DNA from 2 places in the Caballeronia sp. INML1 genome. Region 1 is predicted to be linked to the other one. Evidence: riboswitches for the same ligand, from Rfam matches in the RefSeq annotation. Region 1 holds a riboswitch; the other holds the start of a gene.
What was found. Region 1 has a riboswitch for thiamine pyrophosphate ahead of thiC (phosphomethylpyrimidine synthase ThiC). Riboswitches for the same ligand answer to the same signal wherever they lie in the genome.
Positions count from the first base shown of each region.

Region 2: it holds a riboswitch for thiamine pyrophosphate, as region 1 does, so the genes downstream of both, NCR38_RS12150 (FAD-dependent oxidoreductase) here and thiC (phosphomethylpyrimidine synthase ThiC) in region 1, are expected to answer to the same signal.

Region 1 is NZ_JALQDT010000010.1:116,222-124,162, forward strand. Features, by position in the region: gene NCR38_RS04545 (hypothetical protein) at 230-721, opposite strand; gene NCR38_RS04550 (glycine zipper 2TM domain-containing protein) at 933-1,145, opposite strand; gene thiC (phosphomethylpyrimidine synthase ThiC) at 1,408-3,339, opposite strand; TPP riboswitch at 3,482-3,626, opposite strand; gene NCR38_RS04560 (EamA family transporter) at 3,872-4,813, shown strand; gene NCR38_RS04565 (YadA-like family protein) at 6,321-7,941, shown strand, end outside.
Region 2 is NZ_JALQDT010000038.1:22,212-30,152, reverse strand. Features, by position in the region: gene NCR38_RS12155 (ABC transporter ATP-binding protein/permease) at 1-1,421, opposite strand, end outside; TPP riboswitch at 1,652-1,776, shown strand; gene NCR38_RS12150 (FAD-dependent oxidoreductase) at 1,959-3,107, shown strand; gene thiS (sulfur carrier protein ThiS) at 3,124-3,321, shown strand; gene NCR38_RS12140 (thiazole synthase) at 3,345-4,151, shown strand; gene thiE (thiamine phosphate synthase) at 4,148-5,230, shown strand; gene NCR38_RS12130 (ABC transporter ATP-binding protein) at 5,328-6,143, shown strand; gene mlaE (lipid asymmetry maintenance ABC transporter permease subunit MlaE) at 6,140-6,907, shown strand; gene mlaD (outer membrane lipid asymmetry maintenance protein MlaD) at 7,001-7,582, shown strand; gene NCR38_RS12115 (VacJ family lipoprotein) at 7,593-7,941, shown strand, end outside.

The DNA of each region.
Region 1 (7,941 bases):
GATCGCCATTGCGGCGTGGCGAATAGGGGACCTATGTAGCCAGAACTGTGCCAATCGTCTGGCGAAATGTGCCGAAGCCTTGTCGGATAAGGAAAGTGTCCGGGCGCACAGTCGCGCAATCCGCGCGCGAAGGCGTGTGCGCGTCAGAAAATGTTGCAGCCCTGTTACGGGGCGACGGAAAAAACGATTTTCCGTCGCATGTCGCGCGCGCCGACGCGCGGCACCGCGCTCAGTGGCCGTGGCCGCCGCCACCATGCCAGCTGCCGCCGCCGCCGTGCCATCCGCCTCCGCCATGCCCGCCATGCCCGCCGTGGCCGTGCCAACCGCCGCCGTGCCCGCCGTGGCCCCAGCAGCAACCGCCGCCGCCCCAATAACCGAATCCAAACGAGACCGCCGGATAGCCGTAGCCATAGCGGTAATAAGCCGGGTAAGCGGCGTACGGCGGATAGTACGGATAAGGGTACGGATAGGTCTGGTAGTAGTCGGAATAGGGCGAGCCGACTGCGTACTCGTATTGCGGCGGAAGGGTGGCAGGCGACGAAGCGACGGCCGCACCCGACGCCGGCACCGTGAATTCGCGCTGCGTGTAGATCGCGCTGGTGACGGGATAGGATGGATAAGCCGGATAGCCGTAAGGGTAATAACACCCGCTCAGAAGAAGCCCGACGGCGAGCGCGGCGGCGGCCGTTACGAGTCCGGGAATGCTGCGGGCGGAAATCATGATGCTGCTCCTTGCACTACGGCTGGCCGGACTCCGGGATCGATAAAAATCGAACGGTCCGTCAAGAAACAGCTTAGGCCAACGATGAGGGGCAAGCGTCCGGCGTCATGTGACAAAGCATTACCGAAGCGTTTTTCTGTAACAAATTTGAAACGGCGGACTCTTTTATGGCGGCGAAGCGGAACACTTCGCCGCACAGGCAACGGTTTCGCTACTTGCCGACCTGATTCCCGATGATGCCCCCAACGGCGGCGCCGCCCAGCGTCGAAAGTGCGCTGCCGCCGATCACCGCTCCGCCGGCCGCGCCGACGCCAGCGCCGATGGCGGTATCCCGTTGACGCGTGGTCATGTCGCTACAAGCGGTCAATCCTCCCAGAAACGCAACGACCACTGCAGCGGCGCCGATCTGTTTGATGTTTTTCATGTCGACTCTCCAATTCGATGATGAGATGAATCGGCTCCGGTTCGCCCGCGACTACGCGCGACGCGGTGCAACCGTTTCGGCGTCGGCCCAAAGGGGGGCCGCCATGTTTTCGCCGGTTCGTGCACATCTCCAGCAGAAAAGGTGCCTGAATCGTCAGATCAATCTTTCCTCCAGGCGCGACAAGACATTGCGCCCGGTCCCCATAAAAAAACGGCCTTTCGCACGCGCTGTGCGAAAGGCCGTTGTCAGCCAAAAACGAGCATCAGGTCGGCTGATAGATTTCCGAGCCCTTTCTCACGAATTCGATCGCCTTCGTCTCCATGCCTTTGGCGAGCGCCTCGTTTTCGCTCAAGCCCTGCTTCGCGGCGAAATCGCGTACGTCCTGCGTGATCTTCATCGAGCAGAAATGCGGGCCGCACATCGAGCAGAAGTGCGCGACTTTGGCCGAATCCTTCGGCAGGGTTTCGTCGTGGAATTCGCGCGCCTTGTCCGGATCGAGGCCAAGGTTGAACTGGTCTTCCCAACGGAACTCGAAACGCGCCTTGGACAGCGCGTTATCGCGAACTTGCGCGCCCGGATGACCCTTCGCCAGATCCGCCGCGTGCGCCGCGAGCTTGTAGGTGATGATGCCTTCCTTGACGTCGTCCTTGTTCGGCAGGCCGAGGTGTTCCTTCGGCGTGACGTAGCAGAGCATCGCCGTGCCGAACCAGCCGATCATCGCCGCGCCGATGCCCGACGTGATGTGGTCGTATCCCGGCGCGATGTCCGTGGTCAGCGGCCCGAGCGTGTAGAAGGGCGCCTCGTCGCACCATTCCAGTTGCAGGTCCATGTTCTCCTTGATGAGCTGCATCGGCACATGGCCGGGGCCTTCGATCATCACCTGCACGTCGTGCTTCCAGGCGACCTGCGTCAGTTCGCCGAGGGTCTTGAGCTCGCCGAGCTGCGCTTCGTCGTTGGCGTCGTAGATCGAGCCGGGGCGCAGGCCGTCGCCGAGCGAGAACGAGACATCGTATTGCTTCATGATTTCGCAGATGTCTTCGAAGTGCTCGTAGATGAAACTTTCCTTGTGATGCGCGAGGCACCACTTCGCCATGATCGAGCCGCCGCGCGACACGATGCCCGTCATGCGGTTGGCCGTCAGCGGCACGTATTGCAGGCGCACGCCCGCATGAATCGTGAAGTAATCGACGCCTTGCTCCGCCTGCTCGATCAGCGTGTCGCGGAAGATTTCCCACGTCAGGTCCTCGGCCTTGCCGTTGACCTTTTCGAGCGCCTGATAGATCGGCACGGTGCCGATCGGCACCGGCGAATTGCGGATGATCCACTCGCGCGTTTCATGAATGTGCTTGCCCGTCGAGAGATCCATGACCGTGTCGCCGCCCCAGCGGATCGCCCACGTCATCTTGTCGACTTCCTCGCCGATGGAGGAGGTCACCGCCGAATTGCCGATGTTCGCGTTGATCTTCACGAGGAAGTTGCGTCCGATGATCATCGGCTCGCTTTCCGGGTGATTGATGTTCGCCGGGATGATCGCGCGGCCGCGCGCCACTTCCTCGCGCACGAATTCGGGTGTGATTGCCTGGAGCCCGTCCTTGCCGAACGCCGCCGCGCCGAACGCCTGGCCGGGGTGCTGGCGGCCCATCATGGCCGCGAGCTTTTCGCCGTTCGGGCCGCTCTTCTTCAGGCTTTCGAGATATTCGGCGCGCCGCTGGTTCTCGCGGATCGCGATGTACTCCATCTCCGGCGTGATGATGCCCTGCCGTGCGTAGTGCATCTGCGAGACGTTCTTTCCGGCCACCGCGCGACGCGGATGGCGATGCAGGTCGGGGAAGCGCAGTTCGGCCGTCTTCGGATCGGCGGCGCGCTCGCGGCCGAATTCGCTCGACAGTCCCGCGAGCTCCTCCGTGTCGCCGCGACGCTCGATCCACGCGCGGCGCAGCGCGGGCAAGCCCGAGCGGATGTCGATCTTCGCGTCCGGGTCGGTGTACGGGCCGGACGTGTCGTACACGTACACCGGCGGATTCTTCTCGCCGCCGAAGCCGTCGGGGGTGTCCGATTGCGTGATTTCGCGCATCGGCACGCGGATGTCGGGCGTCGAGCCGGTCACGTAGACCTTGCGCGAGTTCGGCAGCGGCGCGATGGCGGCGGCATCGACGACGGCATTCTCGGACAGGAATTTCGGGTTGGCATTCATGTGGCTGTCTCTCCTGTGTGGGACGGTTTTATCCGGACTCGACGCGGACGAACGCCGTCGAGCTCGGCTGATTCAGGAGCTAAACAGGGAGGAACGAGATGGAAAGGTACGGGTCCGGAAGAAGTGGCCTGGATGCTGCGAACCATGGAACCCGAACGCTTCCCTGCGCTGGCATTATCCAGATCAGGTTCAAAGGGTATTTCTCACCCACGCCACACGAAGCGATTTCGTCGAATGAGCCGATGATCGAAATCACGATGTGCAACGCAGGACCCCCGCGTTAGCAGCCGACACGTTACACCGCGGCGTGGCGTCTTGGCAACCATTCGTAAAGTTGTGCAATCGCGTTCCGTGCTTACTGCATAATGTCGAGCGCCGCGAATTCTCGGGGTTTTCCCGGGGATTGCGCGGTCTCTCCTCGCGCAATCCGCACTTCCTTCGTTCCGTCATGTCGTCCAGTCTGGTAGTTGCCGCAGCGTCTGTCCCGGTCTCTTTCGCAGTCATCCGGCGCGCAGCCGTCGCGGAGTAATGCATGTCCGCTCTGCCGCCGCCGCGCCTGCCGTTCAGTTTCCCCGACCGCTTTCCGTTTCGTGCGCCGCGCTCCTTCAAAGGGCAAGTCGCGCTCGCGCTGGCCGTCGTGTATCTCGTGTGGGGCTCGACGTATCTCGGGATTCATCTGTCGCTCGAATCGTTCCCGCCGCTCATGCTCGGCGGCCTGCGAAACCTGTGCGCCGGGGTCGGGCTCTTCGCGATCGCCGTGCATCGCAAGGCGGTGTGGCCGAGCGCGCGGGAAGTGCGCAATGCGGCGATCGTCGGCACTTTGCTGGAGGGCTTGTCGAGCGGGATGATGGCCTACGGCATGCGCACGGTGGGCACCGGCACGGCGGCGGTGATGGTAGCCACCGTGCCGCTCTTCGCGACGATCTTCACCGCGCTCAGCGGGCGCGGCGTCGCGAGAGGCGAATGGTTCGCGGTGGCGCTCGGTCTCATCGGCATCGTGCTGCTGAACCACGGCGATCCTTCTCCGAGTTCGACTGTCGGCACGCTGGCGATTCTGTGCGCCGCGATTTTCTGGGCGGGCGGCGCGCATCTGGCGACGCGTCTGCGGCAGCCGTCGGATCTGCTCATGTCGACGGCCTTGCAGATCGGCCTGGGCGGGCTGATCGCGACGGCGATCGCGCTGGCGTCGGGCGAGCGTCTGACGCACATGAGCGCCGGCGCGGGATTTTCGTTCGTGTATCTCGTGGTGATCGGATCGATGGCTGCATATGTCGCGTATAACTTTCTGATTCGCAATACGAGCACGATTGTCGCGACGAGTTGTCTTTATGTGAATCCGGTGGTCGCGGTCATGTTGGGCGCGTTGTTGCTCGGCGAAGTCGTCACGCAGTGGACCGTGATTGCGACGGTCGTTATTTTGCTTTCCGTGGGGCTTTCTTTTTGGTTCGATTATCGGCGGCGGGGGCTGGCTTGACAGACTTCTTGCCGAAGAGCGCGTAATCGTCGCGAGTCCGTAATCGCTGGGCTGGGTGTCCGTATCGCGGCGCGGATATTCGGGCGCTCCCGAACTTCTATCTTCGGACCATCAGGGTGAAACAATCTGTCTTCGTACTTGCCCGGGCGCCGAGCGCCGGACAGAATCAGCGGCCAGAGCGCGTCGCGGAGCCGTTTTTTCACCGACGTTAACGCTCGCGCGTCGTTTGAGAACCATCGCCGCTATTGCGCGCGGCAGGGGTACGCACACGAATACGTCGGTGCGAGCGCGATCGGCTGGTTGCAAATGCGCATGATCCTGAAATACCAGGTGTTGTTGCGGACCCTGCGTGCCTGCGCCGAGGGCGATCTTGCTGACGCAAGACTCCCTGCTTTTGACCGATATCCGATGCGAAACGCTGATGGAGGATCGCAGCTCAGCAGGTGGTCGCCAAATTCGCGGACAAGTCGTCCGTCTACTCGAACGGCGGCGATCAAGATCTTTTCATTCACGTAATGCGGCGCAATGGCATGGCCGCCGAAGACGAGTTACTCGATTGCACGACGCTCAACACGCCTAATCAGCTTCAGACGCCCACGAGCTTCATGGTGCACTACATGGGTATGTGGCCCGTCCTTCGCGCACTGGTGACGCATCATGGCGAACAGATGAGTCTAGAGCTTGACGCGAGCCGTCGAAGGCATATCCGGAAGGCGCGCTCAAGCGTTCGTGCGTCGGACTGCCGTTTAAGCGCAGAATGCGCTTCGCCCTCGTTGGGCACCCGGCCTAATACATCGGTTCCTCCTCTGCCTTATACACCTGTCGAACGGCTCGCCATTGAGTGACGAAATCGCGAAACTGTTTCATGGGACGTTCCCGGCGAACGCTTGGTCGTAAAAAACCCCTAAAAGATCTTGGCGATTAGGCGGTCCGTGAACAGGCTGATGGCACGTTGCCCCCGTTAATGCAAGCCGCCATTTATAACGAAATGCGCTAATGCCTAAAAGGCAGGCAGATTGGTAAAAAAGGAAGAGATGAGGCCCTCCTTTCAATCGTCTCTCTATAATGCTGGATCGGCAATCAAATAGTAATGCTAACTAATGTTAATCACATAAGACATCTGAATCAGCTGATGAAGAGCCATAAAAAAGCGCACAGTCGCACAGGGATCGAAACCGACAACTGTCTTTTGCAATGAAGTGATTTAACTCACTCAGGTTTGCGTTATTCAATTTATGCTGCGATAAGAGATGAGTTCGGACAGCACCGTCGCACCAAGACGATCGCCTTCAATAGCGAGCTAGGCGCAATCGGCAGGATGAGGCCCTGACGTCGCAGCATCACTGTAACACAGCACGGTTTCAGTTCATGGCCCGAAGATCTTAAACACTCAAGGCTGGAAAGTGATTTTCGCGTGAGCGAAAAGAATGCTGCATTTGGCGACCACTTCGCCGGGAGCCGAACGCAGCGCAGTGTAAATCAAATTAACTATTAAAAGGATTTAATCATGGGGTTCTGTTCTTTCCGATTCAAGCCGGTAACGGTGGCGATCCTCGGCAGCATCGCGGTGCTCGCGACGGCAAACGTCTCGGCTGGCACGATCATAGGTTTTAATAATTGGGTGGAATCGTCCGTCACGCGCGATGGTCTCAACGTTATTGGCGATAACAGTTACATAGGTTCAAGCGGAGTAATGATTGGCGACGTAGGGCTCATTAATATTCCGGACAGCGTGGTGATCGGTAATCACGCAAACGCGTTCTTTGTCGAGGGTTCGAAGGGCCCGGCCGTCGTTATTGGAAATAATGCTCAATCGCGCCCATCGGGCGTCGCTGTAGGTGCTGATACATCTGCTGAATTTTACAGTGCTGTGTTTGGTACGGGAGCGCATGCGAACCCTTACGGCGTTGCCTTGGGCACTGATTCAAGCGCTGATTCTTCAGGCGTTGCGGTGGGAGCCAAAAGCTCCGCTGGCGGCGACGCTGTGGCCATCGGATCGAACTCCTCTGCGTTCGACGGGACGGTTGCTATCGGCACAGGCGCCCGTACCGACCAGGGAGGCGTGGCACTCGGCGCTGGAGGTTTCGCAGCATGGAACGGCGTTGCGCTCGGAACGAATGCGATGTCGGGGGGCGATAGCGTTGCTATAGGCACGGAGGCACGAGCAGACTTTTGGGGGACGGCCGTCGGCCGGTCGGCCTCAGCAGTCTCAGGAGGGTCGGCTTTTGGCGACTATGCAATCGCCACGAACGGTGGCGCTACCGCTATCGGCAGTGATGCTCACGCGGAAGGTAGCTCTAGCACAGCTATCGGAGTAGGCGCCAGTGCATCGGGCCGCAGCTCTGTCGCTATAGGCGCCTCCAGTGAAGACGGTGGTGAGCAGAACGTTGTCAGCGTCGGCGGTGGCATGCTCAATATCCACCGTCGTATAACAAACGTCGCAGATGGCATTCACGGCAACGACGCCGTGAACATGAACCAGCTAAACGCCGTGAGCCAGCTCGTCGCGCAAAACACCGCCGACATCCTCGCGCTCCAGAGCGACGGCAATGGCCGTGTCGAAGGCACGATGCTCCGCTCGACCATGCGGGCCGCAGCTCCGATGGTCCTCGGCGCTGCCGCGCCTGCAGTCTCCGACTCGCTCTTTGCGGCGAGCGGCGAAGCCGGCGAAACCGCCACGGCAGCGGGCGTCCACGCCACTGCCATGGGTGCGAACGCCAGCGCCAACGCCGACAACTCGGTGGCCCTCGGCGCGAACTCCGTCGCGGATCGAGCGAACACGGTCTCCGTCGGCGCGGCAGGCAGCGAACGTCAGATCACGAACGTCGCGGCCTGCACGCAAGGCACGGATGCGGTCAACGTCAATCAGTTGAACGACAAGATCTCGCAGGCCAACGCCTACACCGATCAAGCCGTCGCAGGCGCTAACGCCTACACCGAACAGGCAATCGAAGGCGCGAAGCACGACATGGAACGCTACGCTGATCGCGCAGCGGCATCGACCCTGGCCATCCCGAGCATTCCGGTGCTCAACCCGGGCGAGAAGTGGGCCGGTGTGGCAGTCGGCAACTACGGTAGCGCGACCGCCGTCGGCGTCGCCGCGGCCTATCAGGTGACGATGAACTTGA
Region 2 (7,941 bases), on a different contig from region 1:
TCGCTGAAGGTGCCGCCGGGCGACGGATACGAAAGCGCCGCACGCAGCGTCCCGATCGGCAGATAGCTCATCTGCGGGATGAACATCATCTTTGCGTCGACGGGCGCGTCGATCGTGCCGTCGCCGAACGGCCACAAGCCCGCCAGCGCGCGCATCAACGTGCTCTTGCCCGATCCCGACGGCCCGACGACGAGCCAGCGCGAGCCCGGCTCGATCGACACGTTCGCCACGCGCGAGAGCGGCGTACCGTTGGGAAGCGCGAGCATGAGGCCGTTCGTCGTGAGCGACGGCGTGCTCGTGTAGTGCAGGTTAATGCCCCCGTGCTCCGTCGCCGGCGACGTTTCCTCGCGGATATGCGTCGAGCGCATCACGCGCTTGAATTCGCGCAGACGGTTGACGGTGGCGCGCCATTCGACCAACGTCGAATAACTGTTGATGAACCATGAAAACGAATCGCTGACCGTGCCGAACGCCGATGAAATCTGCATCAGCACGCCGAACGAAAACGCGCCCGCGAAGTAGCGCGGCGCGGCGACCATGATCGGAAAGATGATCGCGATCTGTCCGTAGAAGCTCAACACGAAAGTCATGCGCTTCGTGTACTTCATGATGAGCCACCAGTTGTCGCGGATGCGCTGGAAGATGGTCTTTGCGTTGGCGGTTTCGGTGGAGATGCCATCGTAGAACGCGATCTGCTCGGCGTTTTCGCGCACGCGAATCAGCCCGAAGCGAAAATCCGCTTCGACTTTCTGCTGCTGATAGTTGATCGACACGAGCGGATGCCCGACCTTCTGGATGATCAGCGAACCGAGAATCGCGTAGAGCGCGGCGGCCCACACCATGTAGCCGGGAATCGTGACCGGTGTGGCGCCGAGCGAGAAGGTGAGCGCGCCCGCGATGGTCCAGAGAATCGTGATGAAGGTAACGAGTGTGACGAGCGTCGAAAGCAGGTCGAGGGACAGCGAAAGCGTGGTGGTGGCGAAGGACTGCAGGTCGTCGGAAATACGCTGGTCGGGGTTGTCGGCGAGGCGATCGCGCTCGATGCGATAGAACGCCTTGTCGCCGAGCCATTGCTCCAGAAACCTGTTGGTGAGCCACTGCCGCCAGCGAAACGCGAGCATCTGCCGCAGATAACGCCCATACACCGCGAGCAGGATGTACGCGAACGCGAGGCCCGTGAAGATCAGCAGCAGATGAGGAAAGTCCCTGACGTTCTTGTTCTGCAGCGCGTTATAGAAGTCGGCGTTCCAGCTATTGAGCCGGACATTGATCCACACGACCGTCATGTTGATCGCGATGATCGCGACGAGCAGACCCCACGCGACACCGCGCTCCTCGGAAACCCAGTACGGCTTGATGAGGCTCCACGCCGAGACTTCGTCGGCCTTCTGCTGTGTGCTTTCGGTACGAATGTTGGTCATGAGCTTCCTGCTGATGCGCCCCGGGGCGCCCGATTGTTACGTCCGCGGCCAGGTCGCGCGCGCTTTTTCCGGCCCCGCGAATTGTTCCGGGATTGTCTTAACGTCCGCTTAATTTCGCGCGATCGTGCGGCGAACCGTGTTCGCGGCATTGTGCCAGAGTGCCGGCGCGGGCGATAAAAGGCGGGCAATCCCGGTTTGCAGCGCCTTCGCCTTTCATGTTTTAATGATCCTCGACGAAACAGGGGTGCTTCGCGCGCATCGGCGGCCGGAACGGTCGGCAGCGCGGCGAGGCTGAGAGAGACCCTTTGCACCCGATCCGGGTAATACCGGCGAGGGAAGTTTCCGGAGAACGCGCGAGTCACGCGCCATTCCTCCAGTCTCTTCCAGTATTTTCTTTCCGCCCGGCACGTTTCATCCATGCCGAGCCGGTCTCTCCGCTGATTTCGTCCTTGTGATGCGGCGCCGCGCCCGCACGGTCGAGATCGCGTACTTCGTCTCCTCGTACAGTGCAGCGTCGCGCCCTTTGGAGACAGCGAATTGAACAGGATCGAACAGGGCGCACCGCGCCGGGAGGATTTCGCCGTCGTCGGCGGCGGGCTCGTCGGGCGGCTCATCGCCTGGCAACTCGCTGGCGCGGGCCATGACGTCGCGCTCTACGAACGCGGCGACGCAGCGGGCACGCAGTCGGCTGCGTGGGTCGCCGCCGCGATGCTAGCGCCGCTCGCCGAGGCGGCGAGCGCGGAGCCGCTCGTCGTCGGGCTCGGGGCGGCGTCGCTCGAACGCTGGCCGCGTCTCATCGCGCAATTGCCCGAGCCGGTCTTCTTTCAGCGCAACGGAACGCTCGTCGTCTGGCACGGCGCGGATCGCGCGGAGGCGCCGCTGTTCGAGCGCCGCTTGCGCGCCAATTCGCCCGCCGACTTGCTCGATGGCGGGTTCGTCAAGCTCGCGGGCGCGCAGGTCGCGCAAGCCGAACCGGCACTGGGAACGCGCTTCGCGCAGGGCTGGCTGCTGCCGAACGAGGGTCAGCTGGATAACCGGCAGGCCTTGAGCGTGCTCGCGGCCGGCCTCACGGCGCGCGGCGTGCGCACATACTGGAACACGCCGGTCGACGCCATGCCCGACGCCCGCTGGATCATCGATTGCCGCGGCTTGGGCGCAAAACCCGCGTGGCCCGCACTGCGCGGCATCCGGGGCGAAGTCGCGCGCGTGCATGCGCCGGGCATTGGGCTTTCGCGGCCCGTGCGGTTGCTGCATCCGCGCTATCCGCTCTATATCGCGCCCAAGGAGAACGATCTGTACGTGATCGGCGCGACGGAAGTGGAAGGAGAAGACATGTCGCCCGTAAGCGTGCGCTCGGCGCTGGAACTGCTGAGCGCCGCTTTCGCCGTGCATCCGGGCTTCGGCGAGGCGCGCATCCTTGAACTGAATTCGCATTGCCGGCCGACCTTGCCGGATCATCGGCCGGCCATCGTCTGGGACGGGGCGCGGACCGTGCGCGTGAACGGCCTGTACCGCCACGGCTTCATGATCGCGCCCGAAGTCGCGGATGTGGCGAGCTGTCTAGCGGAGGCGCTCGTTTCTGGCGACGTCGCCGATGCCGGGACCTTCGCCGATTTCCGCGGCGCCGCGCGCTGGCCCGAGCTGCTGCACGGCGCGTTCTCGGTCGCGCCCGCGCTGTCGCATTGAGCAAGAGACCAAAGCCATGAACATCCATATCAATCAGCGCGTCTTCGATTTGCCCGACGACGTCACCGTCACTCAAGCGCTCGCCGCATTCGGCGCGAAGCCGCCATTCGCAGTCGCCTTGAACGGCCAGTTCGTGGCGCGCGGCGAGCACGCCACGAAAACGCTCGCCGCCGGCGACAAGCTCGATGTCGTGTCGCCCGTCGCGGGCGGCTGAACTCCGAACCGAAGGATCGAATCATGACCATCTCCACCGCCGACGTTCTCACGCTCTACGGCGAGACCTTTCCGAGCCGCGTGCTGCTCGGCACCTCGCGTTATCCGTCGCTGCAATCGCTTTCCGACTCCATCGACGCCGCTCGGCCAGGCATGGTCACGGTCGCGTTGCGCCGCCAGTCGGAAACGGGCGAAGCCGGCTTTTTCGATGTTTTGAAGCGCCACGGCGTCGCACTGCTTCCCAACACGGCCGGCTGCCAGAGCGTCGACGAGGTGCTCACGACCGCCCGCATGGCGCGCGAAGTCTTCGAAACGCCCTGGATCAAGCTGGAGCTGATCGGCGACGATTACACGCTGCAGCCCGATCCGATCGGCCTCGTCGAAGCGGCGGCGAAGCTGATTCGAGAGGGCTTCAAGGTGCTGCCGTATTGCACGGAGGACCTGGTGATCGGCCGGCGTCTGCTCGATGCGGGCTGCGAGGCGCTGATGCCGTGGGGCGCGCCGATCGGCACCGGTAAGGGCGTCACCAATCCGTACGGGCTGCGCACGCTGCGCGAGCGGCTGCCGGATGTGCCGCTGATCGTCGATGCCGGTCTCGGTGTGCCGTCGCACGCCTGCCAGGTGATGGAATGGGGCTTCGACGGCGTGCTGCTCAATACGGCCGTATCGCAGGCGACTTTCCCGCCGCAGATGGCGCGAGCCTTCGCGCTCGGCGTCGAAGCGGGACGCACGGCATTCCTCGCCGGGCCGATGGCCGAGCGCGACAGCGCGCAGGCGAGCACGCCGGTCGTCGGCATGCCGTTCTGGCATCAGGACGGAGGCGCGGCATGAGCTTGCTGAATCACGAAGTTTTCTGGCCGCCCGCCGACGAGTTGATCGAAGTCGCCGAGCGGATTCGCGCGCGTCTCGGCGCATGGCCCGCGGCTGAAACGCGCTGGCGCATTTGCCTGACCGCGCCGGAATCGCCGAAGGCCGGCGATCTGATCGTTATCGAGGCGCACGACGCGGACGCCGCCCGGCTCGCAAAAAGCGGCGCAGCCGTGCTCGATGCACGCGAAGGGCGGGTCACGCTGTATCGCGGCGACGAACGCTTCGCGCTGGAAGGCGAATGGGCCGACGATTGGCTGGCCGCTCTGGCCGCTTTCCTCGATTGCAACTTCGAACCGCACGACGCGCTCACGCTCGCGCTCGCCTGGCGCGCGGGCGACGAGAACAAGGCCGACGCCTGGCCCGTCGATTTCGCGACGTTCCCGCGTGTCGCCGATCTGCCGGCGGCGCCCGAAGGCGGCTTTCCGGCTTGTCCTGATCGGCTCGGCCTGTATCCGGTGCTGCCGAGCGCGGACTGGGTCGAACGCGTGCTGGAGTTCGGCGTGCGCACCGCGCAATTGCGCCGCAAATCGACCAGTACCGACGACTTGCGGCGCGAAATCGCACGCTCGGTCGAGGCAGGGCGCCGGCATGATGCGCAACTTTTCATCAACGATCATTGGCGCGAAGCGATCGCCGCGGGCGCGTACGGTGTGCATCTCGGCCAGGAAGACGTGCAGACGGCCGATCTGAACGCGATCGCAAAGGCCGGCGTGCGACTCGGACTGTCGACGCACGGCTATTACGAGATGCTGCGCGCGCTGCATTTCAAGCCAAGCTATCTCGCGCTCGGCGCGGTTTTCCCGACCACGACCAAAGTCATGCCGACCAGGCCGCAAGGGCTCGCGCGGCTCAGACGCTACGTGCAGCTTCTCTCGGGGCGCGTACCGCTCGTTGCGATCGGCGGAATCGACGCCGGCGTGATGCCGGACGTCCTCGCAACGGGCGTCGGCAGCGCGGCGGTCGTGCGCGCGGTCACCGAGGCGCCGGACGCGGCAGGGGCGGTCTCGTCGTTGCAACAAATGTTTGCTGGTCAACGGTAAAGAATCCCAAAAGCGAAGGAGCGAGGACCTAGGCAAAGCACCGATTGCGCGCAGGCCCTATAATTCGGCCTCTTGCGTCAACGGAATCTCTTACCCAGTGCCTGCTTCTTCCGAGACTCTGCTAGAGCTGCGCGACGTCGATTTCGGCTACGGCGACCGGCTCGTACTGTCGAACCTGAACATGCGCTTCACGCGCGGTCAGGTGGTCGCGGTCATGGGCGGCTCAGGCTGCGGCAAAACCACGACCTTGCGTCTGGTCGGCGGCCTCGTGAAGGCGAGCCGCGGCCAGGTCATGTTCGACGGACAGGACGTCGGCGCGCAGACGCGCGATGGCCTTTACGCGCTGCGCCGAAAGATGGGCATGCTGTTCCAGTTCGGCGCGCTGTTCACCGACCAGACCGTGTTCGAGAACGTGGCGTTTCCGCTGCGCGAGCACACCGATCTGCCCGAAGCGCTGGTCCGCGATCTCGTGCTGATGAAGCTGAACGCAGTCGGTTTGCGCGGCGCGCGCGATCTCGCGCCGTCGGAAATTTCGGGCGGCATGGCGCGCCGCGTGGCGCTCGCCCGCGCGATCGCGCTGGACCCCCAGCTCATGATGTACGACGAGCCGTTCGCCGGCCTCGATCCCATCTCGCTCGGCATCACGGCGCAACTCATTCGCACGATCAACGACGCGCTCGGCGCAACGTCCATTCTCGTCACGCACGACGTGCCTGAATCGTTCGCCATCGCCGACTACGTGTATTTCATCGCGAACGGCGGCATTCACGCCGAAGGCACGCCGGCGGAACTGCGCGCTTCGCAGGACCCGACCGTGCGGCAGTTCATCGACGGCACGCCGGACGGCCCGTTCAAGTTTCACTACGCGAGCACGTCGCTCGCCGCGGATTTCGGCATCGGAGGGCAGGCATGATCAGCGCGCTCGGACGCTGGGTGCTCGACGGTTTCGGCACCGCAGGCTACGCGACGCGCATGTTCCTGCGCCTCGTGTTCGAATTTTTTTCGCTGTTGCGGCGCCCGCGCCTCGTTACGAAACAGATCCACTTCGTCGGTAATTATTCGCTCGTCATCATCGCGGTGTCGGGATTGTTCGTCGGCTTCGTGCTCGGCTTGCAGGGCTACTACACGCTGAGCCGCTATGGCTCGGAGCAGGCGCTCGGCCTGCTCGTTGCGCTGTCGCTCGTGCGCGAGCTCGGGCCGGTCGTCACGGCGCTGCTGTTCGCGGGGCGCGCGGGCACGTCGCTCACCGCCGAAATCGGGCTCATGAAGGCAGGCGAGCAGCTCACCGCGATGGAAATGATGGCCGTCGACCCGCTCAAGGTGGTCGTCGCGCCGCGCATGTGGGCGGGCATCATCGCCATGCCGGTGCTGGCCGCCATTTTCAGCGCGGTCGGCATTATCGGCGGCTACGTCGTCGGCGTAATGCTGATCGGCGTCGATCCGGGCGCCTTCTGGTCGCAGATGCAAGGCGGCGTGGACGTGTGGCGTGATGTCGGCAATGGCGTCATCAAGAGCATCGTGTTCGGCTTCGCGGTGACGTTCATCGCGCTGTTCCAGGGCTACGAGGCGAAACCGACGCCTGAAGGCGTGTCGCGCGCGACGACGAAAACCGTCGTGTACGCGTCGCTCGCCGTACTCGGGCTCGATTTCCTGCTGACCGCATTGATGTTCAGCTAATGGACCAAGCGCAGGCGCCGGGCACGGCGCGGGCGTTGTGAAGGGCACAGACCGTCACGCGCCATCTGCGAAAAGATTCTCTTTGGGAAGACGATGAAAAAGACTGCTCTCGACTTTTGGGTCGGCCTCTTCGTGGTGCTCGGTTTCGTGGCGCTGCTCTTTCTCGCGCTGAAGGCGGGCAACATGAGCTCCCTGTCGTTCCAGCCAACCTACGCGGTGAAACTCAAGTTCGACAACATCGGCGGGCTCAAGGCGCGCGCGCCGGTCAAAAGCGCGGGCGTGACGGTCGGGCGCGTCGGCGGCATCGGCTTCGACTCGAACACCTATCAGGCCGTCGTCACGATCGATATCGACAAGCAGTACCAGTTTCCGAAGGACTCGTCCGCGAAGATCCTGACCTCGGGTCTGCTCGGTGAGCAGTACATCGGCCTCGAGCCGGGCGGCGACGATCAAATGCTGAAGAACGGCGACACCATCACGATGACGCAATCGGCCGTGGTCCTCGAAAATCTGATCGGCCAGTTCCTCTACAACAAGGCGGCGGATTCCGGCGCCTCGAAATCGTCGGCGGCGCCGGCAGCGCCCGCGCCCGCACCGGCTTTCCCGGGCGCGGCGAGCGCAATGGGCGCATCGGGTGCCACTGGGGCGAACGCCGCTTCGGCACCGGCTCAATAAGGAGAACAGCATGCAGGCGATGGGGATGCGGCGCGCAATCATCGTGGCGGGCGCAATCGCGCTCGCCGGCTGCGCGACGGTGACGACGCCGACCAAAGGGGACCCGCTCGAGAGCTACAACCGGACAATGTTCAAGATCAACGATACCGTCGATCAGTATGCGTTGAAGCCGGTGGCGAAGGGTTACGTGTGGGCGGTGCCGGAGCCGGTGCGCAACAGCGTGACCAACTTCTTCTCGAATATCGGTGACGTCTACATCGCCGCGAATAATCTGCTGCAGTTGAAAGTTGCGGATGGCGTATCGGACATCATGCGCGTCGCGATCAATACGGTGTTCGGCGTCGGCGGCCTGTTCGACG